4 regions of the Streptomyces sp. NPDC006512 genome follow, and region 4 is predicted to be linked to each of the others. Evidence: riboswitches for the same ligand, from Rfam matches in the RefSeq annotation. Region 4 holds a riboswitch; each other region holds the start of a gene.
The links. A riboswitch is a leader RNA that binds a small molecule or an ion and turns the genes downstream of it on or off. The one in region 4 is predicted to bind cobalamin.
Positions count from the first base shown of each region.

Region 1 (7,501 bases), on a different contig from region 4:
ACGGTGCTGCTCACCAGGGCACCTCCTGAGACGACGCGGGTGCGGCGAGGCGGAGTTCGCGCTCGCCGAGCGGGGCGAAGAAGCGGTCCACGTCCGCCGGGGCGACCGCCTCCAGCGTGGCGGGGGACCAGTGCGGATCACGGTCCTTGTCGATGACCTGGGCGCGGATCCCCTCGGCCAGGTCGGGGGAGGAGAGCGCGGCGCGCGAGACGCGGTACTCCTGCTCCAGGACCCGTTCCAGCGGCCCGAGCCCGCGGGCCCGGCGCAGCGCGGCGAGGGTGACCTTCACCGCGGTGGGGGACTTCGTCAGCAGCGTGGCGGCCGCGTCCTTCGCGGCGGGGACGCCCGCCGCCAGCCGCTCGACGATCTCCTCGGCGCCGCCGGCGGCGTAGCAGTGGTCGATCCACTCGCGCGCCCCGGCCAGTTCACCCGCCGGCGGCTCCTCCACGTACCGCTCCAGTACGGCGCGTACGGAGTCGCCCGCCAGGTCCCGCGCCAGCGCGGGCAGCGCCGCCGAGGGGACGAAGTGGTCGGCGAGCCCGCACAGCAGGGCGTCCGCGGCGCCCACGGCGGCGCCGGTCAGCGCCAGATGGGTGCCGAGCTCGCCGGGGGCCAGGCCCAGCAGGTAGGTGCCGCCGACGTCGGGGACGAAGCCGATGCCGGTCTCGGGCATCGCGACGCGGGAGCGTTCGGTGACGATCCGTACGCTGCCGTGGGCCGAGACGCCGACGCCGCCGCCCATGACGATGCCGTCCATGAGGGCCACGTACGGTTTGGGGTAGCGGGCGATGCGGGCGTTGAGCCGGTACTCGTCGCGCCAGAAGTCCAGCGAGGCGGTGCCGCCGCTCTTCGCGTCGGCGTGGATCGCCCGGATGTCGCCGCCCGCGCACAGGCCGCGTTCACCCGCTCCCTCGATGACGACGGTCTCGACGGCCGGGTCCCGCTCCCAGGCGGCGAGTGCCGCGTCGATGCGGAGCACCATGGGGTGGGTGAGGGCGTTGAGGGCCTTGGGACGGTTGAGGGTCAGGTACGCGGCGTGCCCCTCGGTGCGCAGGAGGACGTGGTCGTCGTACTCGGGGTGTTGGTCGTTCATCGCATGCTCTCCGTCAGTCCGCGGGCGACGATCACGCGCATGACCTCGTTGGTGCCCTCCAGGATCTGGTGCACCCGCAGGTCGCGGACGATCTTCTCGATGCCGTACTCGGTGAGGTAGCCGTAACCGCCGTGGAGCTGGAGTGCGCGGTCGGCGACCGCGTACCCGGTGTCGGTGGCGAACCGTTTGGCCATCGCGCACAGGCGCGGGGCCAGCGGATCGCCCGCGTCCAGGGCCTCCGCCGCCTGGCGGACCAGCGCACGGGCGGCGGCCAGTTCGGTGGCCATGTCGGCGAGGCGGAACTGGAGCGCCTGCGCGTCGAGGAGCCGGGCGCCGAAGGCCTCGCGGTCGGCGAGGTAGGCCACGCTGCGGTCCAGGGCGCTCTGCGCGCCGCCGAGGGAGCAGGCGGCGATGCCGAGCCGGCCGCCGTTGAGGCCGTTCATCGCGATGCGGAAGCCGTCGCCCTCGCCGCCGAGCCGCCGGTCGGCGGGCAGGCGCACGCCGTCGAGGACCACCTGGCGGGTGGGCTGCGCGTTCCACCCCATCTTGTGCTCGTTGGCCCCGAACGAGACCCCCGGGTCATCGCGTTCGACGACGAAGGCCGAGATCCCGCCCGGCCCGGGAGCCCCGGTGCGGGCCATGACGACGTAGACGCCGGCGGCTCCCGCGCCGGAGATGAACTGCTTCACGCCCGTCAGGACGTAGTGGTCGCCGTCCCGTTCGGCGCGGGTGCGCAGGGCTGCGGCGTCGGAGCCGGCGCCCGGTTCGGTGAGGCAGTAGCTGCCCAGGGTGTCCGCCGAGCAGAGCGCTGGCAGCCACCGCGAGCGCTGGGCGGCGTCCCCGTAGCGGTCGATCATCCAGGCGACCATGTTGTGGATGGAGAGGTAGCCGGCGATGGAAGGGCAGCCCGTCGCGAGGGTCTCGAAGACGAGCACCCCGTCGCTGCGGCTGAGCCCCGAACCGCCGTGCTCCTCACGGACGTAGACGCCGCCGAGGCCGAGGGCCGCGGCCCTGCGGATGACGTCGACGGGGAAGTGCTTGTCCTGGTCCCAGGCGACGGCGTACGGGGCCAGGTGCTCCTGGGCGAAGTCGAGGGTGACCTCGGCGAGGGCGAGCTGGTCCTCGGTGAAGGTGGTCACGGCGCTCATCCCATCGTGGGGATGGTGAAGCTCGCGCCCTCCTTGACCCCGGAGGGCCAGCGCGAGGTGACGGTCTTGGTACGGGTGTAGAAGCGGATCGAGTCCGGCCCGTGCTGGTTGAGGTCGCCGAACCCGGACCGCTTCCAGCCGCCGAAGGTGTGGTACGCCACGGGCACGGGGATCGGGACGTTGACGCCGACCATGCCGGCGCCCACGCGCCGGGTGAAGTCCCGGGCCGTGTCCCCGTCGCGGGTGAAGATGGCCACGCCGTTGCCGTACGGGTGCTCGGTGGGCAGGCGCAGGGCCTCCTCGTAGTCGGCGGCCCGTACGACGCTCAGCACCGGGCCGAAGATCTCCTCGCGGTAGATCCGCATGCGCGGGGAGACCCGGTCGAAGAGGGAGGCGCCGGCGAAGAAGCCGTTCTCGTGCCCCGCGAGGGTGAACCCGCGTCCGTCGACGACGAGTTCGGCGCCCTCCGCCTCCCCGATGCCGACGTAGCGGTTCACCCGGTCGAGGGCGTCCCGGCTGACCAGCGGTCCGAAGTCGGCGTCGGGATCGTCCGAGCGGCCGATGCGCAGGGTCGCGATCCGCTCCCTCAGCTTCGCCACGAGCGCGTCCGCGGTCTCCTCGCCGACGGGCACGGCCACGGCGATGGCCATGCAGCGCTCGCCGGCGGAGCCGTACCCGGCGCCGATCAGGGCGTCGACGGCCTGGTCGAGGTCCGCGTCCGGCATCACGATCATGTGGTTCTTGGCGCCGCCGAAGCACTGGGCCCGCTTGCCGTGGGCGGCGGCGGTCGCGTAGATGTGCGCCGCGATCGGGGTCGATCCGACGAAGCCGAGGGCCTGGACCCGCGGGTCCTCCAGCAGGGTGTCGACGGCCTCCTTGCCCCCGTTGACCACGTTGAGCACGCCCGGCGGCAGGCCCGCCTCCAGGAACAGCTCCGCGAGGCGCAGCGGCACGGAGGGGTCCCGCTCGGAGGGCTTGAGGACGAAGGAGTTGCCGCAGGCCAGGGCGGGCGCGGCCTGCCACAGGGGGATCATGGCGGGGAAGTTGAAGGGGGTGATCCCGGCGACGACGCCCAGCGGCGCGCGCAGGGAGTGCACGTCGATGCCCGTCCCGGCGTTGTCGGTGAACTCGCCCTTGAGCAGGTGCGGGATGCCGGCGGCGAACTCGACCACCTCCAGGCCGCGTTGCAGGTCACCGTGGGCGTCGGCGACGGTCTTGCCGTGCTCGGCGGACAACAGCCGTGCCAGGGAATCCCGTTCGCCCTCCACCAGCTGGAGGAAACGCAGCATGACGCGGGCGCGCCGCTGGGGGTTCCACTGCCCCCAGTCGGCCTGGGCCGCCTCGGCGTCCGCGATGGCGGCCTCGGTGTCGGCGCGCCCGGCGAGCGGGACGCGGGCCTGGACGGAGCCGGTGCTGGGGTCGTACACGTCGGCGTGGAGGCCGGACGTTCCGGTGACGTGCTTGCCGCCGATGAAGTGGGTGAGTTCGCGGACCATGGGTGCCTGCTCTCGTCAGGTGCGGATCCGGGGATGGCACGGCGGACCGGCGGCCGCGCCCGGTCGGGCGCGTCGCTGGGGAAGGCCGTGGGACTACGAACGCGCGAAGGAGGTGTGCGCGCGCTCCGCCGGATCACCAGGGTCGTGGGTACAAACCGGTGCCATGCGTGTCTTCTCCATCCTCGTGGACAACACGGAACGTTCCGCGGCCGGTATCCTGACTCCCGGATCCCCGCGTGCCACCCGCCTTCCCGACAGCCCTCGTCAGTGGCGTTGGACGGCAGCACACTCCCCGGTCACAGTGGCGGGACCGTGCCGGTTTTTCACCGGCTTCCCTGCACCGCGGACCTTATGGGCACGAACATATAGTTGGACGTCCTAGTAAGTCCACCCCCGCCGGCCGCGCGCCTACAGTCGGTCCATGCGCATCGTCTCCCTCCTCCCCGCGGCCACGGACATCGTCGCGGACCTCGGTCTCGCCCCCGACCTGGTCGGACGCACCCACGAATGCGACTGGCCGGCCGGGGCGGTCGCCTCCGTACCGGTCGTCACGCGGGCCGAATGGGCGGCGGACGAACTCAGCAGCCGGGAGATCTCCGACGCCGTCGGCGGGGCCGCCCACTCCGGCTCCTCGCTCTACACCCTCGACACCGGGGCGCTCGCGGCCCTCGCGCCGGACGTCGTCCTCACCCAGGACCTGTGCGACGTCTGCGCCGTGTCCTACGCGGGCGTCTCCCGCGCCGTGCGCGTCCTCGACGCCGGACCGCGCGTCCTGAGCCTGGAGCCGCGCACCCTCGACGACGTACTGGACTGCCTGGTCACGGTCGGGGAGCTGCTCGGCGTACGGGAGCGGGCCGAGCGGCGCCGGGAGGAACTGCGGGCGCGGCTCGACGGGGTGCGGCGGCTGACCGCGGGCCGCGCCCGGCCCCGCGTGGTGACCGTCGAATGGCTCGACCCGCTCTGGCCCGCCGGCCACTGGGTCCCCGAGCAGATCTCCTGCGCGGGAGGCGAACCGCTCCTCGCCGCCCCGGGCGAGCACACCACGCCGATGACCTGGGACGCCGTCCGCGCGGCCCGCCCCGACGTCGTCCTGGTCATGCCGTGCGGCTTCCCTCCCGAACGCACCCTGCGGGAGCGCGAGTTGCTGACCTCCCTGCCCGGCTGGGAGGAACTGCCCGCCGTACGGGCCGGGGAGGTCTGGGTCCTGGACGGGCCCGCCTACTTCAACCGCCCCGGCCCGCGCGTGGTCCGCGGCGCCGAAGTCCTCGCCCACGTCCTGCACTCCGTACGGGCGGGGGAGCCGGTCACCCCGGCCGAGGCGCGGCGCCTGGACTGACCGGCCGGCCCCCGCTCAGCCACGCCCCGGCCCGGCGGGAGCGCCCGTGACCGGGTACGGGACGAAGGTGCTGCTGTTCTCGTCCACCGCCAGGGCCCGGCCCAGCGGCGGCACGGCCCGCTGCGGGCAGTCCAGCCGCTCACAGAGCCGGCACCCCATTCCGATCGGCGTCGCGGCCGCGGCGTTCCCGAGGTCGAGGCCGTCGGCGTACACGAGCCGCGACGCGTGCCGGATCTCGCAGCCGAGGCCGATGGCGAAGGTCTTCCCCGGCTCGCCCCAGCCGCCGCGGTGGCGGGTGACGGCCCGGGCGGTCCACAGGTGCCGCTGCCCGTCGGGCATGGCCGCCACCTGCACGTGGATCCGGCCGGGCGCGGCGAAGGCCTCGTACACGTTCCACAGCGGGCAGGTGCCGCCCGCGCGGGAGAAATGGAAGCCGGTCGCGGACTGCCGCTTGGACATGTTCCCCGCCCGGTCCACGCGCACGAAGGAGAAGGGCACCCCGCGCAGCCTGGGACGTTGCAGGGTGCTCAGGCGGTGGCAGACCGTCTCGTAGCCGAGACCGAAATGGTCGGTGAGCCGCTCGATGTCGTACCGGAACTCCTCGGCGGCGGTATGGAAGGCCGTGTACGGAAGGATCAGCGCGGCCGCGAAGTAGTTGGCGATGCCGATCCGCGCCAGAGCGTGCACGGGGGAGCCGGCCGGGAAGTCCTCGGCCGCCAGCCGGTCCAGCTCGTCGCCGTACTCGATCAGCCCCAGCTGGGTCGCCATCCGGAAGGCCTGCTGTCCCGGCCGGAGCCGGTTCGACAGGTGCAGGACGCGCCCGGCGGCGTCGTAGTGGTGCAGCCGGTCGCAGTCCGCGGCGATCCTCACCCCGTGCCGGCCGGCGAGCCGGCGCGTCAGCGCGTGGACGACGTCCCCCGGGCGGATCCCGATCTCGCGGGCCAGCGCCTCGGCCGCGAGGTCGGCGTCGTGGAGGTAGTTCTGCCGCCGGTAGAAGAACTCGCGGATCTCCTCGTGGGGCGACCGCGGCGCGTCGGCCACCACGTCGCGGCCGTCGGCCGCGTCGGCGAGGCGCTCCGCCAGGAGCTGGCCGCGCCGCCCCAGGTCCAGCAGCACCGCGGCCACCGCCGGCATCCGCGTGGCCAGCTCCGCCAGGTCGGAGGAGGACACCCGGGCCTCGGCGACCTCCCCGGCCAGGGCCTCGCGCAGGTCCGCGACCAGCCGGCTCGTGTCCCGCTCGGAGAAGAAGCCCGGATCCACCCCGAAGGCCTCGGTGAGCCGCAGCAGCACCGGAACGGTCAGCGGGCGCGAGTCGTGCTCCATCTGGTTGAGGTAGCTCGGCGAGATGGCGAGCACCCTGGCCAGGTCGGCCTGGGTCATCCGCCGCTCCTCGCGCAGCCGCCGCAGCCGCGCCCCCGCGTACGTCTTGCCCACCGTGCTCCCCCTCGCCCCGCATGCCCTCGACGTACGCGTCACCCTATGCGGAACCGCGCCCGCCGAGGCATTGGCAAACATGGCAAAACCGCCTCCGAAGATTCGCAAAGCTTGGCAGACGTACCTCCTTGATGGCACCCAGTGCCAGTGCCAGAGTCAGTCCTGCGGCCCGCCGGAACCGGTAGCCGGGATGGACCAAGGACCCCCGAATCACGCCCTGATGTCGAGGATCACCGCAGTCCCCTCCCGTAGACCGGCAGCATTGCTCAGCTCCTTCCCACGGGCGGGTTCGGCGGCCGCACCCCCTTCTCAGGCACAGAGTGCCAAGGGCCGGACCGGAGTCCGGGCCCTTGGCAAGACAAGCGACGGATGGAAACGGTGACGGTCATGGCAGAGGCGAACACGACGGCGGCGGCCGAGCAGCTGGAGCAGCGGTGGGCCGACGACCCGCGCTGGGCGGGCATCGAGCGGACCTACACCGCACAGGACGTGGTCCGGCTCTCCGGCAGCGTCCGCGAGGAGCACACCCTCGCCCGGCGCGGAGCCGAGCGCCTGTGGCGGCAGCTCCACGAGCGGGACTACGTCCACGCGCTGGGCGCCCTGACCGGCGGCCAGGCCGTCCAGCAGGTCCGGGCCGGACTCCAGGCGATCTACCTCTCCGGCTGGCAGGTCGCGGCCGATGCCAACCAGGCCGGTCACACCTACCCCGACCAGAGCCTCTACCCGGTCAACTCGGTCCCGCAGGTGGTCCGCCGCATCAACAACGCCCTCCTGCGCGCCGACCAGATCGCCACCGCCGAGGGCGGCGCCGACACCACCGACTGGCTCGCCCCGATCGTCGCCGACGCCGAGGCCGGCTTCGGCGGCCCGCTCAACGCCTTCGAGCTGACCAAGGCGATGATCGCCGCCGGCGCCGCCGGCATCCACTACGAGGACCAGCTGGCCTCCGAGAAGAAGTGCGGCCACCTCGGCGGCAAGGTCCTCGTCCCCACCT
Region 1 covers NZ_JBEXPG010000023.1:93,208-100,708, reverse strand. Annotated here, with positions in the region: gene mmsB (3-hydroxyisobutyrate dehydrogenase) at 1-14, opposite strand, end outside; gene ABZZ17_RS18130 (enoyl-CoA hydratase/isomerase family protein) at 11-1,093, opposite strand; gene ABZZ17_RS18125 (acyl-CoA dehydrogenase family protein) at 1,090-2,241, opposite strand; gene ABZZ17_RS18120 (CoA-acylating methylmalonate-semialdehyde dehydrogenase) at 2,238-3,737, opposite strand; cobalamin riboswitch at 3,927-4,104, opposite strand; gene ABZZ17_RS18115 (cobalamin-binding protein) at 4,159-5,073, shown strand; gene ABZZ17_RS18110 (short-chain fatty acyl-CoA regulator family protein) at 5,089-6,507, opposite strand; gene aceA (isocitrate lyase) at 6,895-7,501, shown strand, end outside.
Region 1: another riboswitch for cobalamin. It lies ahead of ABZZ17_RS18120 (CoA-acylating methylmalonate-semialdehyde dehydrogenase); the one in region 4 lies ahead of ABZZ17_RS23755 (energy-coupling factor ABC transporter permease).

Region 2 (7,501 bases), on a different contig from region 4:
ATAGGGCCCGTGGGCGGAGCCGCCGCCCTGGTCGCCGTGTTCGCCATCATGATCATCCTGCTGGCGGTGCTGGCCCTCGTCATCGTCAACGCCCTGGCGCACTCGCCGTGGGGCGTCTTCTCCATCGGCATGACCATCCCGATCGCCCTCTTCATGGGCGTCTACCTGCGCGTGCTGCGGCCGGGACGGGTCACCGAGGTCTCGGCCATCGGCGTCGCCCTGCTGCTGCTCGCCATCGTCGCGGGCGGCTGGGTCGCCGAGTCCTCCTGGGCGGACACCTTCACCCTGGAGAAGGAGACGCTGGTCGTCTGGATGATCGTGTACGGCTTCATCGCGTCGGTGCTGCCGGTGTGGCTGCTGCTCGCGCCCCGCGACTACCTGTCCACCTTCATGAAGGTCGGCACGATCGCGCTGATGGCGGTGGGCGTCGTCATCGCGATGCCGACCCTCCAGATGCCCTCGGTCACCGACTTCGCGGCGCGCGGCGACGGGCCGGTCTTCGCCGGCTCGATGTTCCCGTTCGTCTTCATCACCATCGCGTGCGGGGCCCTGTCCGGCTTCCACTCGCTGGTCTCCTCGGGCACCACCCCGAAGATGATCCAGAAGGAGACGCAGGTCCGGGTCATCGGCTACGGCGCGATGCTCACCGAGTCCTTCGTCGCCATCATGGCCGTGATCGCCGCCTGCATCATCGAGCCCGGCCTCTTCTTCGCCGTGAACTCCCCCGCCGGGGTCATCGGCACCACGGTCGACACCGCTTCCGCGGCCGTCACCAACTTCGGCTTCGCCATCAGCCCGGACGCCCTCGCGCAGGCCGCGAAGGACGTGGAGGAGAGCAGCCTGCTCTCCCGTACGGGCGGAGCGCCGACGTTCGCACTCGGAATGTCGGAGATCTTCTCGGCCGTCATCGGTGGCACCGCCATGAAGGCCTTCTGGTACCACTTCGCCATCATGTTCGAGGCCTTGTTCATCCTGACGACGGTCGACGCGGGCACCCGCGTGGGCCGGTTCATGCTCCAGGACACCCTCGGCAACGTGCACAAGTCCTTCAAGGACGTCAGCTGGAAGCCGGGCGTGTGGCTGGCGAGCGCCATAGTGGTCGGCGGCTGGGGCTACTTCCTGTGGGTCGGCGTCAAGGACCCGCTGGGCGGCATCAACCAGCTGTTCCCGCTGTTCGGCATCGCGAACCAGCTGCTCGCGGCAGTGGCCCTGGCGGTCTGCACGACGCTGCTCGTGAAGTCGGGCCGGCTCAAGTGGGCCTGGGTCACCGGGGTTCCGCTGGCGTGGGACGTGGCCGTCACCCTCACCGCCAGCTACCAGAAGATCTTCTCCGAGGACGTGAAGGTCGGCTTCTTCGCCCAGCGCGACAAGTACCAGGCGGGCATCGACGCCGACAAGGTCCTGCCGCCCGCCAAGACCATGGGCGACATGCACACCGTCGTCACCAACGCCACGGTCGACGGGGTGCTGTCGGTGCTGTTCGCGGTCCTGATCGTCATCGTGCTGGTGGACGCGGCCCGGACCTGCTTCAAGGCCATCGCCCACCCCGAGACGGTGCGCCTGTCCGAGGTCCCGTGGACCGAGTCGAAGATCGTAGCCCCGGCCGGGCTGATCGCCACGCCCGAGGAGAAGGCCGAACTCGCGGCGGCCGGCCTCGACGCGGGCGGCGGCCGGGCCAAGACCCCCGTCGCATGAGCGGCACGAGCGCCGCGCGCGCGGTGAGCGGGGTCCGGGGCGCGCTGTCGAAGGCCCGGTTCTACGTACGGGAGTTCTCCGGCGAGGCCGCGTACGACCGCTACGTGGCCCACGCCCGCGCCCACGACCCGCACGCCGAGGTCATGACCCGGCGCGCCTTCGAGCGGGCCCGCACCGACGCCCGCGAGGCGGATCCCCGGGAGGGCTTCCGCTGCTGCTGAGCGGCACGCGCGAGGGCCCCGCCGGCCTCGTCCGGCGGGGCCCTCGCGCGTGCCCGGCACCGGACCGCCGGGATCCGGGCGTCCGCCCGCGGCCGTCGCGCACACTCGACGCATGGACATCGTGATCAGGGCGGCGCAGCCCGCCGAATACGAAGAGCTGGGCGGGATCACCGCGCGGGCCTACCTGGAGGACGGGCTCCTCGAAGCCAACACCGACGACACGTACGAGCGGACGCTTCGGGACGTCGCGGGCCGGGCCGGATCCGGCGAGGTGCTCGTCGCCGTACTGGACGGACGCCTGCTGGGCGGTGTGACGTTCGCCCCTCCGGGCAGCCCCCTCGCCGACATCGCGGGCCCCGGCGAGGCCGAGTTCCGGATGCTCGCCGTGGCCGCCGCCGGCCGGGGCAAGGGCGCCGGCGAAGCACTCGTACGGGCCTGCGCCGACCGCGCCAGGGCCCTGCCGGGAGTGTCCCGGCTGGTGCTCTCCACCCAGCCGGGCAGCCCCGCCGCGCACCGGATCTACGAGCGCCTGGGCTTCGTGCGCACCCCGGAACGGGACTGGTCCCCGGTCCCCTCGGTGCCCCTGCTCACCTACGCCTTGGAGCTGTACGCACCCGAGCAGTAGCCACGCCGACACAACATGTGGGGGCTACCGCAACGGGCCGCCCCCACATGTATGCTCATGGCTGCTGTCGTCGCAGGGGAATCCGGTGCGAATCCGGAACTGTCCCGCAACGGTATGAAGTGCACCCATTGGTGCGTCCGGAAGTCCGAGGACCTGCCGACAGCGCGCCCGGCTCAACCGAACCGGGTGCCGATACGTCCGGGCCTCGCGGTTGGGCCGGTGGACGCCACGCGGCGCACGTACCGCCTGCCCTGTCCGGGCCGGTCCGTGGGCTTCCCGCGTGCGCCCGCTCGCCCCGCCCCGTCGAAGACCGGGCCGAGCGAGGGAGAGCTCCCCCCGTGACCATCGCGCCTGCCGCACCGCGCGCCGAGTCCGCCCAGTCCGACACCGAGGCTGCGCTCACGCCCGAGGGCCCGGGGACCGCACTGCTGCGTACCCTCACCGAGCTGACGGCCGACCTCCCCGACACCGACCCCGGCCGGGTCGCCGCCGCCGCCCTGCGCGGCCGCAGCTCCGTCGCCGACGAGGCCGAACTGCGCGGGCTGGCCACCGAGGCCGCGGCCGGTCTGATCTCCGAGGACCCGGCGTACTCCCGCCTCGCCGCCCGGCTGCTGACGCTGGCCGTCCGCGACGAGGCCGCGGGCCAGGGCTCCACGTCCTTCTCGGCGTCCGTCGCCGTCGGCCACCGCGAGGGGCTCATCGCCGACCGCACGGCCGAGTTCGTCACGACCCACGCGGCCCGCCTGGACGCGCTGGTCGAGCACACCCTCGCCGAGGGCGCCGACGACCGCTTCGGGTTCTTCGGCCTGCGCACCCTGCACAGCCGCTACCTGCTGCGCCACCCGATCACCCGTCAGGTCATCGAGACCCCGCAGTACTTCATGCTGCGCGTGGCCTGCGGCCTGGCCGAGAACGACACCGTCCAGGCCGTCGAGGAAGTGGCCTCGCTCTACCGGCTGATGAGCCGCCTCGACTACCTGCCGTCGTCCCCCACGCTCTTCAACTCCGGTACCCGGCACCCGCAGATGTCCTCCTGCTACCTGCTGGACTCCCCGCTGGACGAGCTGGACTCGATCTACGACCGCTACCACCAGGTCGCGCGCCTGTCCAAGCACGCCGGCGGCATCGGCCTCTCGTACTCCCGCATCCGCGCCCGGGGTTCCCTGATCCGCGGCACCAACGGCCACTCCAACGGCATCGTCCCGTTCCTGAAGACCCTCGACGCCTCCGTCGCCGCGGTCAACCAGGGCGGCCGCCGCAAGGGTGCCGCCGCCGTCTACCTGGAGACCTGGCACGCGGACATCGAGGAGTTCCTGGAGCTCCGCGACAACACCGGTGAGGACCAGCGCCGTACGCACAACCTGAACCTCGCCCACTGGGTGCCGGACGAGTTCATGCGGCGCGTGAACTCCGACGGGCAGTGGTCGCTGTTCTCACCGGCCGACGTCCCCGAGCTCGTGGACCTGTGGGGCGACGAGTTCGACGCCGCCTACCGCAAGGCCGAGGCGGACGGCCTGGCCCGCAAGACCATGCCCGCGCGTGACCTGTACGGCCGGATGATGCGCACCCTCGCGCAGACCGGCCAGGGCTGGATGACCTTCAAGGACGCCTCCAACCGCACGGCGAACCAGACCGCCGAGCCGGGCTCGGTCGTCCACTCCTCCAACCTGTGCACCGAGATCATCGAGGTCACCGACGACGGCGAGACGGCCGTCTGCAACCTCGGCTCGGTCAACATGGGCGCCTTCGTCGTGGACGGGGACATCGACTGGGAGCGGCTGGACGAGACCGTCCGTACGGCCGTGACCTTCCTCGACCGCGTGGTGGACATCAACTTCTACCCGACCGAGCAGGCCGGGCGTTCCAACGCCCGCTGGCGTCCGGTCGGCCTGGGCGCGATGGGTCTGCAGGACGTCTTCTTCAAGCTGAAGGTGCCCTTCGACTCCCCCGAGGCGCGGGCGCTGTCCACGAAGCTCTCCGAGCGGATCATGCTGGCCGCGTACGAGGCCTCCTGCGACCTCGCCGAGCGCAGCGGTCCGCTGCCGGCCTGGGACAAGACCCGTACCGCCCGCGGTGTCCTGCACCCGGACCACTACGACGTCGAGCTGAACTGGCCGGAGCGCTGGGACGCCCTGCGCGCCCGCGTCGCGAAGACCGGCATGCGCAACTCCCTGCTCCTGGCCATCGCGCCGACGGCGACGATCGCCTCGATCGCGGGCGTCTACGAGTGCATCGAGCCGCAGGTCTCCAACCTCTTCAAGCGCGAGACCCTCAGCGGTGAGTTCCTCCAGGTCAACGCGTACCTGGTGGAGGAGCTGAAGCAGCTCGGCGTGTGGGACGCGCAGACCCGCGAGGCGCTGCGCGAGTCCAGCGGTTCCGTGCAGGGCTTCGGCTGGATCCCGGCCGAGGTGCGCGAGCTGTACCGCACGGCGTGGGAGATCCCGCAGCGCGGCCTGATCGACATGGCGGCGGCCCGTACGCCGTTCCTCGACCAGTCCCAGTCGCTGAACCTGTTCCTGGAGACGCCGACCATCGGCAAGCTCAGCTCGATGTACTCGTACGCCTGGAAGCAGGGCCTGAAGACCACGTACTACCTGCGTTCGCGCCCGGCGACGAAGATCGCCCGTGCGGCGCAGGCCGCCGCCCCGGCGGCGCTCCCGCAGGCGGTGGCCGACGCGGAGGCGCTCGCCTGCTCCCTTGAGAACCCCGAATCGTGCGAGGCCTGCCAGTAATGAGCTCCAACGACAACAAGAACCTCCTGGACCCGGGCTTCGAGCTCACGCTGCGCCCGATGCGCTACCCGGACTTCTACGAGCGGTACCGGGACGCGATCAAGAACACCTGGACCGTCGAGGAGGTCGACCTCCACTCGGACGTCGCGGACCTCGCGAAGCTGACGCCCGGTGAGCAGCACATGATCGGCCGGCTGGTCGCGTTCTTCGCGACGGGCGACTCGATCGTGTCGAACAACCTGGTCCTGACGCTGTACAAGCACATCAACTCCCCGGAGGCGCGCCTGTACCTGTCGCGCCAGCTGTTCGAGGAGGCCGTGCACGTCCAGTTCTACCTGACGCTGCTGGACACCTACCTGCCCGACCCGGACGACCGTGCGGCCGCGTTCGACGCGGTCGAGGAGATCCCGTCGATCCGCGAGAAGGCTCAGTTCTGCTTCAAGTGGATGGACTCGGTCGAGAAGATCGACCGGCTGGAGACGCAGGCCGACCGCCGTCGTTTCCTGCTGAACCTGATCTGCTTCGCGGCGTGCATCGAGGGCCTGTTCTTCTACGGCGCCTTCGCGTACGTGTACTGGTTCCGCTCGCGCGGTCTGCTGCACGGTCTGGCGACGGGCACCAACTGGGTGTTCCGCGACGAGACCATGCACATGAACTTCGCGTTCGAGGTCGTGGACACGGTCCGCAAGGAGGAGCCGGAGCTCTTCGACGACGCGCTCCAGCAGCAGGTCACCGACATGCTGAAGGAGGCCGTGGAGGCGGAGCTGCAGTTCGGCCGTGACCTGTGCGGCGACGGCCTGCCGGGCATGAACACCGAGTCCATGCGCGAGTACCTGGAGTGCGTCGCGGACCAGCGTCTGGTGCGCCTCGGCTTCCCGCCGGTGTACGGCTCGCAGAACCCGTTCTCGTTCATGGAGCTCCAGGGCGTCCAGGAGCTGACGAACTTCTTCGAGCGCCGTCCGTCGGCCTACCAGGTCGCGGTCGAGGGCACGGTGGACCTGGACGAGGACTTCTAGTCCTCCGTCCGCGCAGGTGTGCGCCGGGAGCCGGAACGCGAACGACCGCGTCCCGGCTCCTCGCGTTTCCGGGGGCCGGGGCTCAGTGGGCCATGCGTCCCCGGCGTCCGAGGCCGAACCGGATGCCGCGCCGGCGCGGGGTGGGTTCCAGACCGCCCGCCCGCTGGCGCGGCAGCCAGACCCGCCGGGTCTCGACGGCCCGCAGCTGCCGGTCGATCCGGCGGTCGCGCCACGTCCCGTACAGGCTGGGCCCGAGCAGGACGGCGGCGAGGGCCAGGATGACGAGGTAGTTCACGAAGGTGCTCATACCTCCACTGTCCGCCTGATCCGCCATGATCGAACAGTGGCAGTACTGTCACTGAAGTACGAATTACTGCCACACTGGGGTCATGCTGACCAACGTGGCCGTGGCCCTCGTCGACGGAGTCGCCCCCTTCGAGTTCGGGATCTTCTGCGAGGTCTTCGGGATCGACCGCGGCGCGCAGGGGCTGCCGGTGTACGACTTCGCCGTGTGCGCGGCCGAGGAAGGCCCGCTGACCATGGCCGACGTCGGCTTCGCCATCGCGCCCGCGCACGGCCTGGAGCGGCTGGAGGAGGCGGACCTGATCTGTGTGCCCGCCGACCGGCAGGCGCCCGTACGGGAGTACCCCGAGCCGTACCTCGACGCCCTGCGGCGGGCCGTGGACCGGGGGGCGCGGGTGCTCAGCGTGTGCAGCGGGGCCTTCGTGCTCGGTGCGGCCGGGCTGCTGGACGGCCGGCGCTGCACCACCCACTGGATGCACGCCCCGGCGCTGGCGCGCCGCTACCCGAAGGCCCTCGTCGACCCCGACGTGCTGTACGTGGACGAGGGCCCGGTGATCACCGGGGCGGGCACCGCCTCGGGCATCGACGCCTGCCTGCACCTGGTGCGCCAGGAGCACGGCGCCGAGGTGGCCAACACCATCGCCCGGCGGATGGTCGTACCGCCGCACCGGGACGGCGGGCAGGCCCAGTACGTCCGGCGGCCGCTGCCGCGGACCGCCTGCGACACGGTGGGCGAGGTGATCGGGTGGATGGCCCGGCACCTGGAGGAGGAGATCACCGTCGAGCAGCTCGCGGAGCGGGCGCACATGTCGCCGCGGACGTTCGCACGGCGCTTCCTCCAGGAGACGGGGACCACCCCCTACCAGTGGGTGCTGCGCCAGCGGGTGCTGCTCGCGCAGGAGCTGCTGG
Region 2 covers NZ_JBEXPG010000012.1:29,419-36,919, forward strand. Annotated here, with positions in the region: gene ABZZ17_RS11270 (carbon starvation CstA family protein) at 1-1,695, shown strand, start outside; gene ABZZ17_RS11275 (YbdD/YjiX family protein) at 1,692-1,916, shown strand; gene ABZZ17_RS11280 (GNAT family protein) at 2,029-2,541, shown strand; cobalamin riboswitch at 2,583-2,717, shown strand; gene ABZZ17_RS11285 (ribonucleoside-diphosphate reductase subunit alpha) at 2,880-5,273, shown strand; gene ABZZ17_RS11290 (ribonucleotide-diphosphate reductase subunit beta) at 5,273-6,289, shown strand; gene ABZZ17_RS11295 (hypothetical protein) at 6,372-6,596, opposite strand; gene ABZZ17_RS11300 (helix-turn-helix domain-containing protein) at 6,679-7,501, shown strand, end outside.
Region 2: another riboswitch for cobalamin. It lies ahead of ABZZ17_RS11285 (ribonucleoside-diphosphate reductase subunit alpha); the one in region 4 lies ahead of ABZZ17_RS23755 (energy-coupling factor ABC transporter permease).

Region 3 (7,501 bases), on a different contig from region 4:
CTTGGGCGGCACCGGGTTCCTGGGCACCCGTCTGCACTCTGCCTTCGACGCCGCGGGATACCGGGTCACCACCGCCTCGCGCACGGGCGGCCCGGTCCGCCTCGACCTCACCGCGACGGCGCCCGGCGAACTCGCCGCCCTGCTGGACGACTTGCGGCCCGACCTCGTGGTGAACGCCGCCGGACGCGCCTGGCAGGCCACGGAACAGGACATGCTGGAGGCCAACGCCCTGGCCGTCGAGGACCTGGTCGAGGCGCTCGCCGCCGCGCCGGGCCGGCCCCGGCTCGTCCACCTGGGCACCATCCACGAGTACGGTCCCGGCACGGTCGGATCCGGCACCCCCGAAGAGCACGAGCCCGCGCCGGTCACCGCCTACGGCAAGTCGAAGCTGCGCGGATCCCTGGCCGTCCTGCGGGCCGTGGAAGCCGGCCGGCTGGACGCCGTCGTCCTGCGCGTGGCCAACGTCTGCGGCCCCGGTACGGCCCGGGGCAGTCTGCTGGGGTCGGTCGGGGCCCGGCTGGCCGACGCCGTGCGGGCCGGTACCCCGGAGCTCGAACTGCGGCTGGCCCCCCTGCGGGCGCGCCGCGACTACGTCGACGTGCGCGACGTCTGCGACGCCGTTCTCGCGGCGGCCTCCGTACCCCTCGGGCCGAAGGACGCGACGATCAACGTGGGACGCGGGACCGCGGTGCCGGTGCGGGACCTCGTGGACCGTCTCGCGGCCTGCAGCGGGCTCGACGTGCGGATCGTCGAGGAGCGGGCGGGCGACACCGGCCGCACGGACGTCGAGTGGCAGCAGTCGGACATCTCCCGGGCCCGCCGGGTGCTGGGCTGGTCCCCGCGCAGGAGCCTGGACGAGTCACTGGGCGACCTGCTGTCCGCCGAACTGTCCACACGGGCGGGGTGACGGCGTGCGCATCGAGGAGACGCCCATACCGGGGGCCTACGTCGTCACGCCCGAAGCCATCGTGGACGAACGGGGATCGTTCTACGAAGTGATGCGCACCGATGAATTCGAGCGCGTCACGGGGGAACGGTTCGTGACCCGTCAGATCAATTATTCCGTGTCCCGGAAGAATACCCTCCGGGGAATCCACAGCGTGACCAGTCCGCCCGGGCAGACGAAATTCATCACCTGTGTGCGCGGGATCATCCGCGATTTCGTCGTGGACCTGCGGATCGGGTCCCCCACGTTCGGCCGCTGGCACAGCACCGTGCTCGACGCCGCCTCCGGAACGTCGGTGTACGTCCCCGAAGGCGTCGGGCACGGCTTCCTCGCCCTCAGCGAGGAGGCCTGCACCAGCTACGCCGTGGACAGCACCTACGTGCCCGGTACCCAGATCGACATCGACCCGCTGGATCCGGAACTGGCGGTCCCGTGGGGGTACACCGAGCCTCCGCTCATTTCCGACAAGGACCGCGCCGCCCCGAGCCTGAGAAAGGTACGGGCCGCCGGTCTCCTGATCGAATGGCGGGACATCAGGATTCCTTCTAGCCGGGCTCGAGCTTCCTGATCGAACCTCGGTACATGAAGATTCTCTTTGTAGGCGGTAACGGCGCCGGAACCATTTTCCCCGACATCCCGTTGGCCCAGGCGGCGCGCAACGCGGGCCACGAGGTCATCATGACGGGCCCGGAAGTCACCATGTCGGCCATCATCAACTCAGGCATCCCCGCCGTTTCCGTGACCCGGAGCACCATCCAGGACTGTCGCTACGACCGTCAGGGCAACCTGGTCCAGACGCCCGCGGACGGCCCGGAGCGCAACATCGCCATCGGCCGGATGTTCGGCCGGCTGGCGGCGAGTTCCCTCCCCGGGCTGCTGGAGCTCGTGGACCGGTGGCAGCCGGACCTGGTCGTCTCGAACGTCCTCGCGTACGCGGGCCCCCTCGCGGCCCACCACGCGGGCGTGCCCTGGGTCCGCTTCGCGACCGACATCGGCGAACCCCTGTCCGTCGACCTCGCCGCGGTGTCGGAACTCGCGCCGGAGCTCGAAGCGCTCGGTCTCCAGGCGCCGCCCGCCCCGGACTTCTCCATCAGCGTCATGCCGTCGAGCGTGCGGCCCGCCACGGCGCCCCCGGCCCTGTCGTTGCGCCACATCGCGTGCAGCACGCAACTGCCGCTGGAGCCCTGGATGTACGCCAAGGACAGCCGCCCCCGCGTGCTCGTCAGCGCGGGCAGCCGGGTCACGCCGGACGACGACTTCGACTCCCTGAGCGGCCTCGTCGAGAAGGTCGGTTCCCTGGACGTCGAGCTGCTCGTGGCGACCCCGGACGACGTGGCGGCCAAGCTGGAGCCCCTCCTCCCGGCGGGCAGCCGCGCCGGGTGGCTCCCCGTGGACGTCCTCGCCCCCACCTGTGACCTGATGGTCCATCACGCGGGCGGGAACATCACCCTGACCTGCCTGGCGTACGGCATTCCCCAGGTCTTCGTCCCCAACATGCCGGGCCTGGAGGATCACGGCGCGCGCATCTCCGCGTACGGGGCGGGCGTGCAGATCCTGCCCGCGGACAACACCACCGGGAACATCGCCGGCGCCGTCGGGGAACTCCTCGGGAACCCGTCCTACCGCGAGGCGGCCGGGCGGCTGCGGGACGAGGTGCACCGGATGCCCTCCGCCGCGCAGCTCGTCCAGGACCTGGAGCGGTCGGTGCACGTCCACCGTGAGGCGGCTCGCGGTCTGGGCTGAGCCGCCCCCGCCGGAGCGGTCAGGGCGCGGTCACACGGCGGCGAGGGGGGCCGCGCCGAAGGAGACGTCGAAGCGGTCGCACCAGATGGTGACGCTGGTGTACTCGGCCGGGTTCACTCCGGCGGGGATCTCGTAGTTCTGGTCGCCCTTGTTGCCCTTGAGCTTGCCGAGGCTGAAGTGTTTCCCGTCGTCGAAGACGCGCCAGCCCGCCACCCCCTCCTTCACCGGCGCGTCCGTGATCCAGACCCGCAGGTCGGGGCCGTTGCTCGTCTCCAGGCCCTCCAGGCGCAGGGTGTGGGTGCCGTCGGGGAGGCGGATGATCCTGGCCGTGCCCGTGGTGGCGTGCTCGTGACTGATCAGGGCGCCTTCGGCGACCGTGCGGGGGCCGGCGGGCGAGGACGGCGCGGAACCCCGGGGGGCCGGGGAGGGCGCGGCGGCCGCGACGGCCGGCAGGGCTTCGCGGACGGTGTCGTCCTGCCACAGCTTCCACGGCTGGAACCAGTACAGGCCCGCGCCCAGCGCGGCAGTGGCGGCGACCAGTACCGCCGCGATCAGTGTCGTGCGCCGCTTCTTCATGGCCACCGGGTGCTGCCTTTCCTCGTGTTCCGTCTCCCGCCATTCAACGGTGCCGGGGCCCGCGCCGACAGGGCGGGCATGATGACGGAAGTCTTACGGCGCCCCCCGGACCGGCGCCCCCGGCGCCGGGGCCGCGCGCGAGGGGGCCGGAACGGCCGGGAAGGGCCGTTCCGGCCGGCGGGCGGATCAGCCGGATCGGAGCGGGCGGATCAGGCGGTCGCGGCGGTCTCGGTGCGGACCTCGCGGGCCGCCGCCACCAGGTGTTCCAGGGAGGTGCGGGTCTCGGTCCAGCCGCGGGTCTTCAGGCCGCAGTCGGGGTTGACCCAGAGCCGCTCGGCCGGGATGGCCTCCAGCCCCTTGCGCAGCAGCGCGGCCGCCTCGGCGGCCGAGGGGACGCGCGGGGAGTGGATGTCCCAGACGCCGGGTCCGACCTCGCGGGGGTAGCCGGCGGTGGCGAGTTCGCCGGCGACCTGCATGTGGGAGCGGGCCGCCTCCAGGCTGATGACGTCGGCGTCGAGGTCGTCGATGGCCTGGAGGACGTCGCCGAACTCGGCGTAGCACATGTGCGTGTGGATCTGGGTGTCGGGACGGACGCCGCTGGTGGTGAGGCGGAAGGACTCGGTGGCCCAGGCGAGGTAGTCGGCGTGGCCGTCGGCCCGCAGCGGCAGGGTTTCGCGCAGGGCGGGCTCGTCGACCTGGATGACGGAGGTCCCGGCCGCTTCGAGGTCGGCCACCTCGTCGCGCAGGGCCAGTCCGACCTGGCGGGCGGTCTCGCCGAGCGGCTGGTCGTCACGGACGAACGACCAGGCGAGCATGGTGACGGGGCCGGTGAGCATGCCCTTGACGGGCTTGGCGGTCTGCTGCTGGGCGTACGCCGTCCAGCGGACGGTCATCGGTTCGGGGCGGGAGATGTCCCCGGCGAGGACCGGCGGGCGCACGTAGCGGGTGCCGTAGGACTGCACCCAGCCGTGCTGGGTGGCGAGGTAGCCGGTGAGCCGTTCCGCGAAGTACTGGACCATGTCGTTGCGTTCGGGCTCGCCGTGCACCAGGACGTCGATGCCCGTCTTCTCCTGGAAGGCGATGACCTCGCGGATCTCGGCCTTGATGCGCTCCTCGTACCCGGCGGTGTCGACGCGTCCGGCGCGCAGGTCGGCGCGGGCCACGCGCAGTTCGTCGGTCTGCGGGAAGGATCCGATGGTGGTGGTGGGCAGCAGCGGCAGGCGCAGGTGGGCGCGCTGGGCGGCGGCGCGTTCGGCGTAGGGCTGGGCCCGGCGGCCGTCGGCGTCGGTGATCGCGGCGGTGCGGGCGCGGACGGCCGGATCGTGGGTGATCGGGGAGGTGGCGCGGGAGGCGAGGTCGGCCTGGTTGGCGGCGAGTTCGGCGGTGATCGCTCCGGGGCCCTGGGCGAGGCCGCGGGCGAGGGTGGTGATCTCGGTGGTCTTCTGGCGGGCGAAGGCGAGCCAGCGCCGGATCTGCGGGTCGATGTCGCGTTCGGCGGTGGCGTCGAGCGGGACGTGGAGCAGGGAGCAGGACGCGGCGACGTCGACGGAGCCGGCGAGGCCGAGGAGGGTGCCGAGGGTGGCCAGCGACTTCTGGTGGTCGTTGATCCAGATGTTGCGGCCGTTGACGACGCCCGCAACCAGGCGCTTGCCGGGCAGGCCGCCGACGGCGGCGAGGTCGCGGAGGTTGGCGTCGGCGGCGTCGGTGAAGTCGAGGGCGAGGCCCTCGACGGGCGCCTTCGCCAGGACGGGCAGGGCGTCGCCGAGCCGGTCGAAGTAGGTGGCGACGAGGAGCTTGGGGCGTTCGGTGAGCGCGCCGAGCTCCCGGTAGGTGCGGGCGGCGGCGTTCAGTTCGGCGGGGGTGCGGTCCTGGACCAGGGCGGGTTCGTCGAGCTGGACCCATGCGGCGCCGGCCGCCTTGAGGTCGGCCAGTACCCGGGCGTAGACGGGCAGCAGCCGGTCCAGGAGGGTGAGCGGTTCGAAGTCGTCGGCCACGCCGGGGGCGGGCTTGGCGAGCAGCAGGTAGGTGACCGGGCCGACCAGGACCGGGCGGGCGGTGTGGCCGAGGGCAAGGGCTTCGCGGAGCGCGGCGACCTGCTGGGCGGAGTCGGCCGTGAAGACGGTGTCGGGGCCGAGTTCGGGGACCAGGTAGTGGTAGTTGGTGTCGAACCACTTGGTCATTTCCAGCGGGGCCACGTCCTGCGTGCCGCGCGCCATCGCGAAGTACCCGTCGAGGGCGTCGGTTTCGACGGCCGCCCGGTGGCGGGCGGGGATCGCGCCGACCATGACCGTGGTGTCCAGGACGTGGTCGTAGTACGAGAAGTCGCCGGTCGGAACCTCGGTGATGCCGGCGTCGGCCAGCTGGGCCCAGTTGGTGCGGCGCAGGTCGCGGGCGGTCTCCCGGAGGGCGTCGGCGCTGACCCGGCCCTTCCAGTAGCCCTCGACGGCCTTCTTCAGTTCGCGGTTGCGGCCCTGGCGGGGGTAGCCGTACACGGTGGCCCGTACTGCCGCGGCTGCGGATTCGGTGGTCACGGAACTCTCCTTCGCGAGCGTGTCTCCATGGACCCGGTGACGGTCCGAGGGTGCGAAGGGGTGCCGGAACGGGCGGACCGCCGGGACCGCGTACGACGGGGTACGCGACGGGGAGGATCCGCCTGAGGTGCACGCCGACCCGCCCACGAGGTCACCGGGAAACCGTGCGCGGTCGTTCGCGCACGGGCAACGGGCAGGTCTTCGGACTCGCGGGCACGCCTGCCGGTCTCCCGGCGGGCACCTACTGGCCGTCGCTTCCCAGGACCGGTTCCGGTCCCAGTGCGTATGACGGCGGTCGTTCCCGCTCACCGCTGCGGGGCAGTCCCGGATTCCCACCGGGTTCCCTCTTACGACGCATCCCGTCTGGCGGACGGGGCGAACCAGCTGCGGACGCCAGCGTAGGCGGACCCGGTCGAGAACCGGTCCAACCGTCCACATGCCGGACGGGGAAATGAGATGCGGCGCGGGTGCGGCGACACCACTCGCCGTACCCGCGCCGCACTCCCGCGTCCCCGGCGCACCCTCTGCCCGGGGAACGTGCCGGGGCCCCTCAGCCCCGGCCGTAGGTGTGGAACCCGCGGCCGCTCTTGCGGCCCAGCAGCCCTGCCTGCACCATCCGCTGGAGCAGTGGGGGCGGGGCGTACAGGGGTTCCTTGAACTCCTCGTAGAGCGAGTCGGCGATGGCCGCGACGGTGTCCAGGCCGATGAGGTCGGCGAGTTTGAGCGGTCCCATCGGGTGGGCGCAGCCGAGTTCCATGCCGGCGTCGACGTCGGCCGGGCTCGCGTACCCGGATTCGGCCATCCGGATGGCCGAGAGGAGGTAGGGGACCAGGAGGGCGTTGACGACGAAGCCGGCCCGGTCCTGGGAGCGGACGGTGGTCTTGCCGAGAGTGTCGCGGGCGAAGTCCTCGACGCGGGTGAGGGTGTCCTGCGAGGTGTGGAGGGAGGTCACGACCTCCACGAGGGGCAGGACGGGTACCGGGTTGAAGAAGTGCAGGCCGACCACCCGGTCGGCGCGGCCGGTGGCCATCCCCAGCCGCATGACGGGGATCGCGGAGGTGTTGGTGGCGAGGATCGCCCCGGGGTCCTCGACGGTCTTGTCGAGGCGGGTGAACACCTCGGTCTTGGCCTCGGGGTTCTCGGTGACCGCTTCGATGACGAGCTGCCGGTCGGCGAGGTCCTCCAGGTCTCCGGTGAAGACGAGCCGGGCGAGGGCGTCCTCGGCGGAGATCCGGTCGAGCTTGCCCCGCTGGACGGCGCGTTCCAGGGAGACGGCGACGCGTTCGCGGGCGGCCCGGGCCGCGGCGGCGTCCGCTTCGGCGACGACGGTGTCGAGTCCGGCGCGGGCGCACACCTCGGCGATGCCGGCGCCCATCTGGCCGCCGCCGACGACTCCGACGCGCCGGATGCCGGCCGGGCGTGCGGGGGCGCTCACGCGGTCACCCCCGCGGTGACGCGGCGGACCAGGTGGCGCGTGTAGGCCTCGGGGGTGAAGAAGGCGGGCAGCCGCACCGACAGTGCGGTGTCCACGAAGACCTCCCTGGCTTCGAGGGCGCGGGCCCGCGGGTCCTCGGCCTCCAGGGCGGCGCATTCGGCGTCCAGGAGGTCGGTCACGGTGGCCCGGTCCACGCGTTCGTGGCGGATCCACTGCCAGATCTGGACGCGGGCGATCTCGGCGGTGGCGGCGTCCTCCATCAGCCCGCCC
Region 3 covers NZ_JBEXPG010000023.1:83,556-91,056, forward strand. Annotated here, with positions in the region: gene ABZZ17_RS18070 (NAD(P)-dependent oxidoreductase) at 1-907, shown strand, start outside; gene ABZZ17_RS18075 (dTDP-4-dehydrorhamnose 3,5-epimerase family protein) at 912-1,514, shown strand; gene ABZZ17_RS18080 (nucleotide disphospho-sugar-binding domain-containing protein) at 1,529-2,689, shown strand; gene ABZZ17_RS18085 (DM13 domain-containing protein) at 2,720-3,265, opposite strand; gene metE (5-methyltetrahydropteroyltriglutamate--homocysteine S-methyltransferase) at 3,475-5,796, opposite strand; cobalamin riboswitch at 5,971-6,196, opposite strand; gene ABZZ17_RS18095 (3-hydroxybutyryl-CoA dehydrogenase) at 6,347-7,231, opposite strand; gene aceB (malate synthase A) at 7,228-7,501, opposite strand, start outside.
Region 3: another riboswitch for cobalamin. It lies ahead of metE (5-methyltetrahydropteroyltriglutamate--homocysteine S-methyltransferase); the one in region 4 lies ahead of ABZZ17_RS23755 (energy-coupling factor ABC transporter permease).

Region 4 (7,501 bases):
CAGCAGCTCCGGGTCCGAGAGCAGGGCCGTCGCCGGGCCGGTCCGGATGCCCGCCGGGGTGAGGACCGCCGCGTCGTCGGCCCAGCGGACCGCGAGGTCCACGTCGTGGGTGGCCATCACCACCGTCGTCCCCGCCTCGCGCAGGCCCGCCAGGACGTCCAGCAGCCGCTCCTGGCCGTCCGGGTCCAGTCCGGCCGTCGGCTCGTCCAGGATCAGCACGCGCGGGGCCATCGCCACCGCGCCCGCGATCGCCGCGCGCTTGCGCTGCCCGTAGGAGAGGAGGTGCGTGGGCCGGTCCCGCAGCGCGGTGATGTCCAAGGCGGCCAGGGCGGAGTCGACCCGCTCGCGGACCTCCGGCGCGGTCAGGCCCATGTTCATCGGCCCGAACGACACGTCCTGCTCGACGGACGCCGCGAAGAGCTGGTCGTCCGGGTCCTGGACCACCAGCTGTACCGAGGTCCGCAGCCGGGTCAGTCCCGCGCGGTCGTACGTCACGGCCGCGCCGTCGAGGCGCAGTTCGCCCGGCCCGGGCCGCAGGCCGCCGCTGAGCAGCCGCATCAGCGTGGTCTTGCCGCTGCCGTTGCGGCCCAGCAGGACCAGCGCGCGGCCCCGCTCGATGGCGAAGTCCACGCCCGAGAGCACGGCCGGGCCGTCCTCGTAGGCGTAGCCCGCGCCGACCAGCTCCACCAACCGGGTCACGGATACAGCTCCTTCAGTACGAGGGTCACGCCGACCAGGGAGATCAGCAGGGCGGCGGACGCCGTGAGGAACCGCCAGGACAGGGTGGCTTCGGGGACGAGCACGCGCAGGGTGCCGTCGTAGCCGCGCCCGGCGAGCCCCTCCTGGAGCCGCCCGGCGCGGTCGAAGGCCCGGACGAACGAGGTCGCCGCGAGCCCGGCCAGCGAACGCCACACCGCGGCCCGGTTCGTGTGCCCGAGGCGGGCCGCCTGGGCCCGGCGGACCTGGGCCGTGGCGTCCAGCAGCAGGAACCCGATCCGGTACATGACCAGGGCCACGTCGACGACGGGCGCCGGCACCCCGGCCCGTACCAGCCGGGGCAGTACGTCCGACACCGGGGTGGTGAAGGCGAACAGGAGCACGCCCAGCGAGGCCGCCGAGGTGCGCAGCAGCAGTTCCCCGGCGTGCCGGGGCCCGTCGGGGGCCAGCGAGACGAATCCGCCCGGGCCGCCCAGGGACACCAGCAGCGGCAGCGCCCCGGTGCAGCAGAAGCCGAGCGGGACCCGGAAGGCCCGCCACAGCTGCCGCCCGGCCACCCCGGCGGGGCCGAGCAGCACCGCCAGGGTCGCCGCGGCGACCAGCGGCCCGCCGGGCCAGGGCGGCAGGCACACGGCGGTGACCGTCAGGCCCAGTCCCAGCAGGGCCTTCTCCAGTGGATGGCGGCGGCGCCAGCGGCTGCTGTGCGCCGCGACGTCGATCGGCAGCACCGCGCTAGCGCTCCGCGCCGGTCGCGGACGCCGGAGCCGGGCCGGCCCCCGGGTCCGTGCCGGCGGGGTCGGCGGTACCGGCCGCGGCGGCGAGCGCGGCGCCCTGGCGGCGGCCCTTGCGCACGCCGAAGTAATAGGCGAGGACGCCCGCGCCGAGTGCCGCCTGGAGGGCGAACAGGGCCGACTCGATCTCGCCCGACGGGGGTTCGTACAGCGGGGAGAACCAGGGCTCGTAGTCCGGCTTCAGCTCGGTGATGGCCGCCTCCGCCTGCGCGTCGGCGCCCGCGAACGGCTCCTCCTTGCCCTCGCCGAGTCCCAGCGCGAGCGGGAGCACGGCCAGCGCCGCCACCAGGAGCAGCAGCAGCGTGTTGATCTTCGCGTTCCTGGTCATCAGAGCGCCGCCTCCTGCTTCGTCTTCGTCCCGGTGAGCTTGGCGACGCCGAGGCGCACCAGGTCGGACTTGCTGGACTGCATGAGCAGCCGCACCACGAGCACGGTGAGCAGGCCCTCGCTGACCGCGAGCGGGATCTGGGTGAGGGCGAAGATGCCCGCGAACTTCTCCAGCGCGCCGACGAAACCGCTGCCCGGGTCCGGGAAGGCCAGCGCCAGCTGGACGGAGGTCACGCAGTAGGTGATCAGGTCGGCGAAGAAGGCGCCGAAGAAGACCGTCACCATCAGCGGCACGTCGAACTTCTTCAGCAGCCGGTAGACCCCGTAGCCCGCCCACGGGCCGGCGACGGCCATCGAGAAGACGTTGGCGCCGAGGGTGGTGAGTCCGCCGTGCGCCAGCAGCAGGGCCTGGAACAGCAGGGTGATCGTGCCGAGCACCGCCATGATCGGCGGCCGGAAGAGGATGGCCCCCAGTCCGGTGCCGGTGGGGTGTGAACAACTGCCCGTCACCGAAGGGATCTTCAGGGCGGACAGGACGAAAGTGAACGCTCCGGACGCTCCGAGCAGCAGGGTGCTCTCCGGCTTGGCCTTCACCTCGCGGGTGAGGGCGCGGACACCGTGGACGACGAAGGGAGCGGACGCGGCGCCCCAGGCGACCGCGTGCAAAGGGGGAAGGAACCCCTCGGCTATATGCATGAGTAGAGAGACCTCTCCAGCACCTCGTGGATGGACGACGCGCCCCGGCCGGTCTCCTGGCTCACGGGTACTGATGCCCTGGCTCCGCCTTCCCGGGGCCGTGCGGTCTCCCGCGCGGAACCCAGTGGCTTCCCGCAGGAGTGGAGCCGGACTTCCCGATCACAGTGGCGAGGGCCGCACCGGTTTCCCACCGGTTTCCCGAACACCAAGGCCCGCTGACAGTAGTCGTCCGCGCCGACCGGTAACAACCCGCCCCCGTGCGCGGGGGTGACCGGAGGCCGTCCGGCGGTGCCCCGGAAGGGTGCGGTCCGATGGCGGTCCGGGCCCCGGCCGGTCAGCGTGGGGGGCGTGGCTGACACCTCCTCCGGCGCTCCCGCCTACTCCGACCTCTCCGCCGTCTACGTGAACTGCACGCTCAAGCGCTCGCCCGAACCCAGCAACACCGAGGGGCTGATCGCCAGGAGCCGCGCCGTCATGGAGGCCGCCGGCGCCCGGACCTCACTGATCCGGGCCGTCGACCACGACATCGCCACCGGTGTCTGGCCGGACATGACCGAGCACGGCTGGGAGACCGACCAGTGGCCGGTCCTCTACAGCCAGATCATGGACGCCGACATCCTCGTGCTCTGCGGCCCGATCTGGCTCGGCGACAACAGCTCCGTCATGAAGCAGGTCATCGAGAGGCTCTACGCCTGCTCCTCGATCCTCAACGAAAAGGGCCAGTACGCCTACTACGGGCGCGTCGGCGGAGCGCTGATCACCGGCAACGAGGACGGCGTCAAGCACTGCGCCATGAACGTCCTCTACAGCCTCCAGCACCTCGGCTACACGGTCCCCCCGCAGGCCGACGCCGGCTGGATCGGCGAAGCCGGCCCGGGACCCTCCTACCTGGACCCCGGCTCGGGCGGCCCGGAGAACGACTTCACCAACCGCAACACGGCCTTCATGTCCTGGAACCTCATGCACCTGGCCGCGCTCCTCAAGCGCGCGGGCGGCGTCCCCGCACACGGCAACCAGCGCTCCCTGTGGGACGCGGGCTGCCGCTTCGACTTCCCCAACCCCGAACACCGCTGATCCCCGTACCCCGTCCGTCCGGGATCCGGCGGCACGACGCCGGGGGCCCGGGGTGTGCGACACCCCGGGCCCCCGGACGGCGTGCCGGTCAGGTCAGCACGTGTTGGGGTGCGAGACGTCCACCACGACCCGCTCCGGGTTGTGCAGGACGGTGACGCCGTAGGCCGGCCGGGTGTCGAAGGCGGCGCCGAAGGTCACGTAGCCCTCGTAGTCGCCGGTCATGGCGAGGCCCTTGAGCTTGCTGAGGTAGATCTTCTGGAGCTTGGGGCCCTTGTAGACGTTCTGACCCGCGTCGTCGTGTCCGGCGGCGGGGTGCAGACGGATCTCCAGGAAGTACTTGCCGGCCAGCGGGACCGGCTTGCCGGACCCGTCGTAGACCAGCTTGGAGACGGGGCTGACGTTGACCTCGGGTACGTACCCCTGGAGGTCGATCACGATCCGGTCGAAGGTGCAGTGCCCGCCCCAGCGGGCGTTCACGACGAGCGGAGTCTGGGTGGTGGTGGCCGACGTGGAGGAGGCGGCGGCGGTGGCCGGACCGGCGAGCGCGAGCCCGGCGGTGAGCAGCGCACCCGTGGCCAGGGCCACGATCCGCCGACGGCTCGGACGATGCAGGTGACGCATGACGTCCCCCCGATTCTTCAGAGACGGGGACAAGGGTGTCACCGGGTAGGACACCGCCCGGGGGCGCATGGTTGCACGGCCCGCGGGCCGTTTTCCGGGAAGACCGGCAGGCGGGTGCGGCAGGGGGGGCTCCGGGGCCCGTCAGTGGGCCAGCAGGGCGCTCAGTTCGGCGTCGAGGTCGTAGTGGCGCCGCTCCTGCCCGCGCGGCACCAGGGCGGTCATCCGGCGGCACAGCTCGCGGACGTCCTTGGCCCGGGCGGAGACCACGCAGCTCTGGAGGCCGTTGCTGAAGGCGAGGAAGACCCGCGGCTCCGAACCCTCCCAGCGGGGCCACACCTGTATGTCGCCCTCGCCGGTGGCCGTGACCTCCCCGTCGAGCAGCAGCTCCCGGGAGAACACCCAGCGGGCCAGGTGGACCCCCGCGCCGCGGAAGTCGACGGCCAGCTCGTAGGGGCGGCCCGTGCGGTACACGAACACCCCCTGGAGGGCGACCGGCGCGGGGGACGCCTCCAGCCGGAGCGGCAGGACGCGGTGTTCGGTGACGGCGGTGTCCATCGGGTGCGCCTTCCTCTCGTGCGGGGTGTTCCCGGTCCCTTCCGGCACGCTAGCCCACGTCCCCGGCGCGGCCGGGCGCCGAAGGTCCCGACCCGGACGGGCCGCTCGGCCCGTCTTCGGGGCCCGGGGGCACCCGTACGCCGATCAGCGCGGAGACCCCGGCGCCGAGGGCTCCGAGCAGCAGCACGGCCACGCCGGGGTTGACGTACGGGGGGACGGCGGTGGCGTGGCTGCGGTGGTCGTCGCGCACGTGGCATTCCAGCCCCAGCGGCACGTACGTCGCCCGGTACTCGTCCACGCGGGCCATCCGCTCCCGGCCCACCGTCTTCAGGCAGGCGTCGAAGGTGGCGCTCTCGTCGAGGAACAGCAGCGGCAGCGTCCCCCACACGTAGAGGCCGACGGCGCCCGCCCCGCACGCGGCGGCGATCCTGCGCCGGGGCGATCGCGCACCGGCCGCGTAGCCCAGCAGGGCGGCGGCGGTGACCAGTCCGACCAGGACGATCACCAGCAGCGCGATCGGGTTGTGGCCCTCAAATGACCCCGAGGCCTGCGGACTTGAAGCCCAGTGCACCGTCTCCACGCTTCCCCCCTCGCCGGTACGCGAGATCGTAGCGGCCTACGGTGACGCCCCTGCCCCGCCCCCGGGGCCCGCACGCGCAAGAGCCCGCCCTCCGCGAGGAGGACGGGCTCGACGGCGCCGCGGCGACGGGCCACGCGGCGGCCACGGCAGCGGGCCGCTCCGTCACCGCTCCCGGGTCACCTCCGGGCGCCGCCGGTCAGCACTCGATGACGTTGACCGCGAGGCCGCCGCGGGCGGTCTCCTTGTACTTGACCTTCATGTCGGCGCCGGTCTCCTTCATGGTCTTGATGACCTTGTCGAGGGACACCTTGTGGCTGCCGTCGCCGCGCATCGCCATCTTCGCGGCGGTGACGGCCTTCACGGCGGCCATGCCGTTGCGCTCGATGCACGGGATCTGCACCAGGCCGCCGACCGGGTCGCAGGTCAGCCCGAGGTTGTGCTCCATGCCGATCTCGGCGGCGTTCTCGACCTGCTCCGGGGTGCCGCCCAGGACCTCGGCGAGGGCGCCGGCAGCCATCGAGCAGGCCGAGCCGACCTCGCCCTGGCAGCCGACCTCGGCGCCCGAGATCGAGGCGTTCTCCTTGAAGAGCATGCCGATCGCGCCCGCCGAGAGGAGGAAGCGCACCACGCCGTCCTCGTCCGCGCCCGGCACGAAGTTCATGTAGTAGTGCAGGACCGCGGGCAGCACCCCGGCCGCGCCGTTGGTCGGGGCGGTCACCACGCGCCCGCCGGCCGCGTTCTCCTCGTTGACCGCCATCGCGTAGATGGTGGTCCACTCGCTGCGGTGCATCATCGGGTCGCCCTCGGTGCGCAGCTGGCGCGCCGTGGAGGCGGCCCGGCGCTTGACCCGCAGGCCGCCCGGGAGGATGCCCTCGCGGGACATGCCGCGCGAGACGCAGGCCTGCATGACCCGCCAGATCTCCAGGAGGCCCTCGCGGATCTCCTCCTCGGTGCGCCAGGCCTTCTCGTTCTCCAGCATCAGGGAGGAGATCGACAGGCCGGTCTCGTTGGCCAGGCGCAGCATCTCGTCGCCCGAGCGGAAGGGGTACTTCAGCACGGTGTCGTCGAGCTTGATCCGGTCCTCGCCGACCGCGTCCTCGTCGACGACGAACCCGCCGCCGACCGAGTAGTAGGTCTTCTCCAGGAGCGGGGTGCCGGACTCGTCGTACGCGAAGAGCGTCATGCCGTTGGCGTGGTACGGCAGCGAGCGGCGGCGGTGGAGGATCAGCTGGTTCGGTTCGTCGAAGGCGATCTCGTGGCCATCGCCTATCTCCGCTCCCAGCAGCCGCAGGCGGCCGCTCTGGCGGATGCGCTCGACCTCGGCGTCGGCGGTCTCGACGTTCACCGTGCGGGGGGAGTGCCCCTCCAGCCCCAGCAGGACCGCCTTGGGCGTGCCGTGGCCGTGGCCGGTCGCGCCGAGGGAGCCGAAGAGCTCCGCGCGGACGGAGGCGGTCTGGGCGAGGACGCCGTCCTTCTTCAGCCGCGTGACGAACATGCGCGCCGCGCGCATCGGGCCGACCGTGTGGGAGGAGGACGGGCCGATGCCGATGGAGAAGAGGTCGAAGACGGAGATGGCCACTGGCGGACTCCCTTGTCTGCTCGTGGGGTGGGAGGGGGCAGGAGGTGGAGCGGTCTTTGATCGGAAGGGGTGGTGATCAAGAGGGGTGGTGATCAAAGGGGCGGATCTGCTGTTTTCGTCCGGCAGACGAGCGTAACGCGTGGAGATGAACGGTTCTGCTGCCGGACGTGGCGGTCAGGCGTGAGTCAGCTCGCGCTCCGGTTCCCGGGACCGGCCGCCGGCGCCGGCCGGCACCGGGTCCAGCACGGGGTCCGGGCCCCGGCAGGCCCGCCCGGTGGGCCCTGACGCCGGCCCGCACGGCCCAGGAGTACGTGACGAGGGCCATGGCGGCCACCAGGGCGATGTTCGCCCGCCCGGGATGGTGCCGCGGCCGCCGAAGCCGGCGGAGCCGAGCCAGGACAGGTCAGGGGGCGGAGGACCCTCGCGGCGGGCGGCCGGAAGGGGCGGGGCGGGCCGGGCTTGGCGCGGCGGAAGACGCGAAGGGACCGAGTCCGGCATCCGCCGGGGACAGTGGTCATGAAAAGGGCCCGGCCCTGTGGAGAACACGGCCGGGCCCTGCCC
Region 4 covers NZ_JBEXPG010000034.1:84,174-91,674, reverse strand. Annotated here, with positions in the region: gene ABZZ17_RS23770 (ATP-binding cassette domain-containing protein) at 1-699, opposite strand, end outside; gene cbiQ (cobalt ECF transporter T component CbiQ) at 696-1,445, opposite strand; gene ABZZ17_RS23760 (energy-coupling factor ABC transporter substrate-binding protein) at 1,450-1,836, opposite strand; gene ABZZ17_RS23755 (energy-coupling factor ABC transporter permease) at 1,836-2,531, opposite strand; cobalamin riboswitch at 2,560-2,756, opposite strand; gene ABZZ17_RS23750 (flavodoxin family protein) at 2,880-3,605, shown strand; gene ABZZ17_RS23745 (hypothetical protein) at 3,699-4,226, opposite strand; gene ABZZ17_RS23740 (SsgA family sporulation/cell division regulator) at 4,368-4,781, opposite strand; gene ABZZ17_RS23735 (hypothetical protein) at 4,831-5,361, opposite strand; gene ABZZ17_RS23730 (L-serine ammonia-lyase) at 5,558-6,940, opposite strand.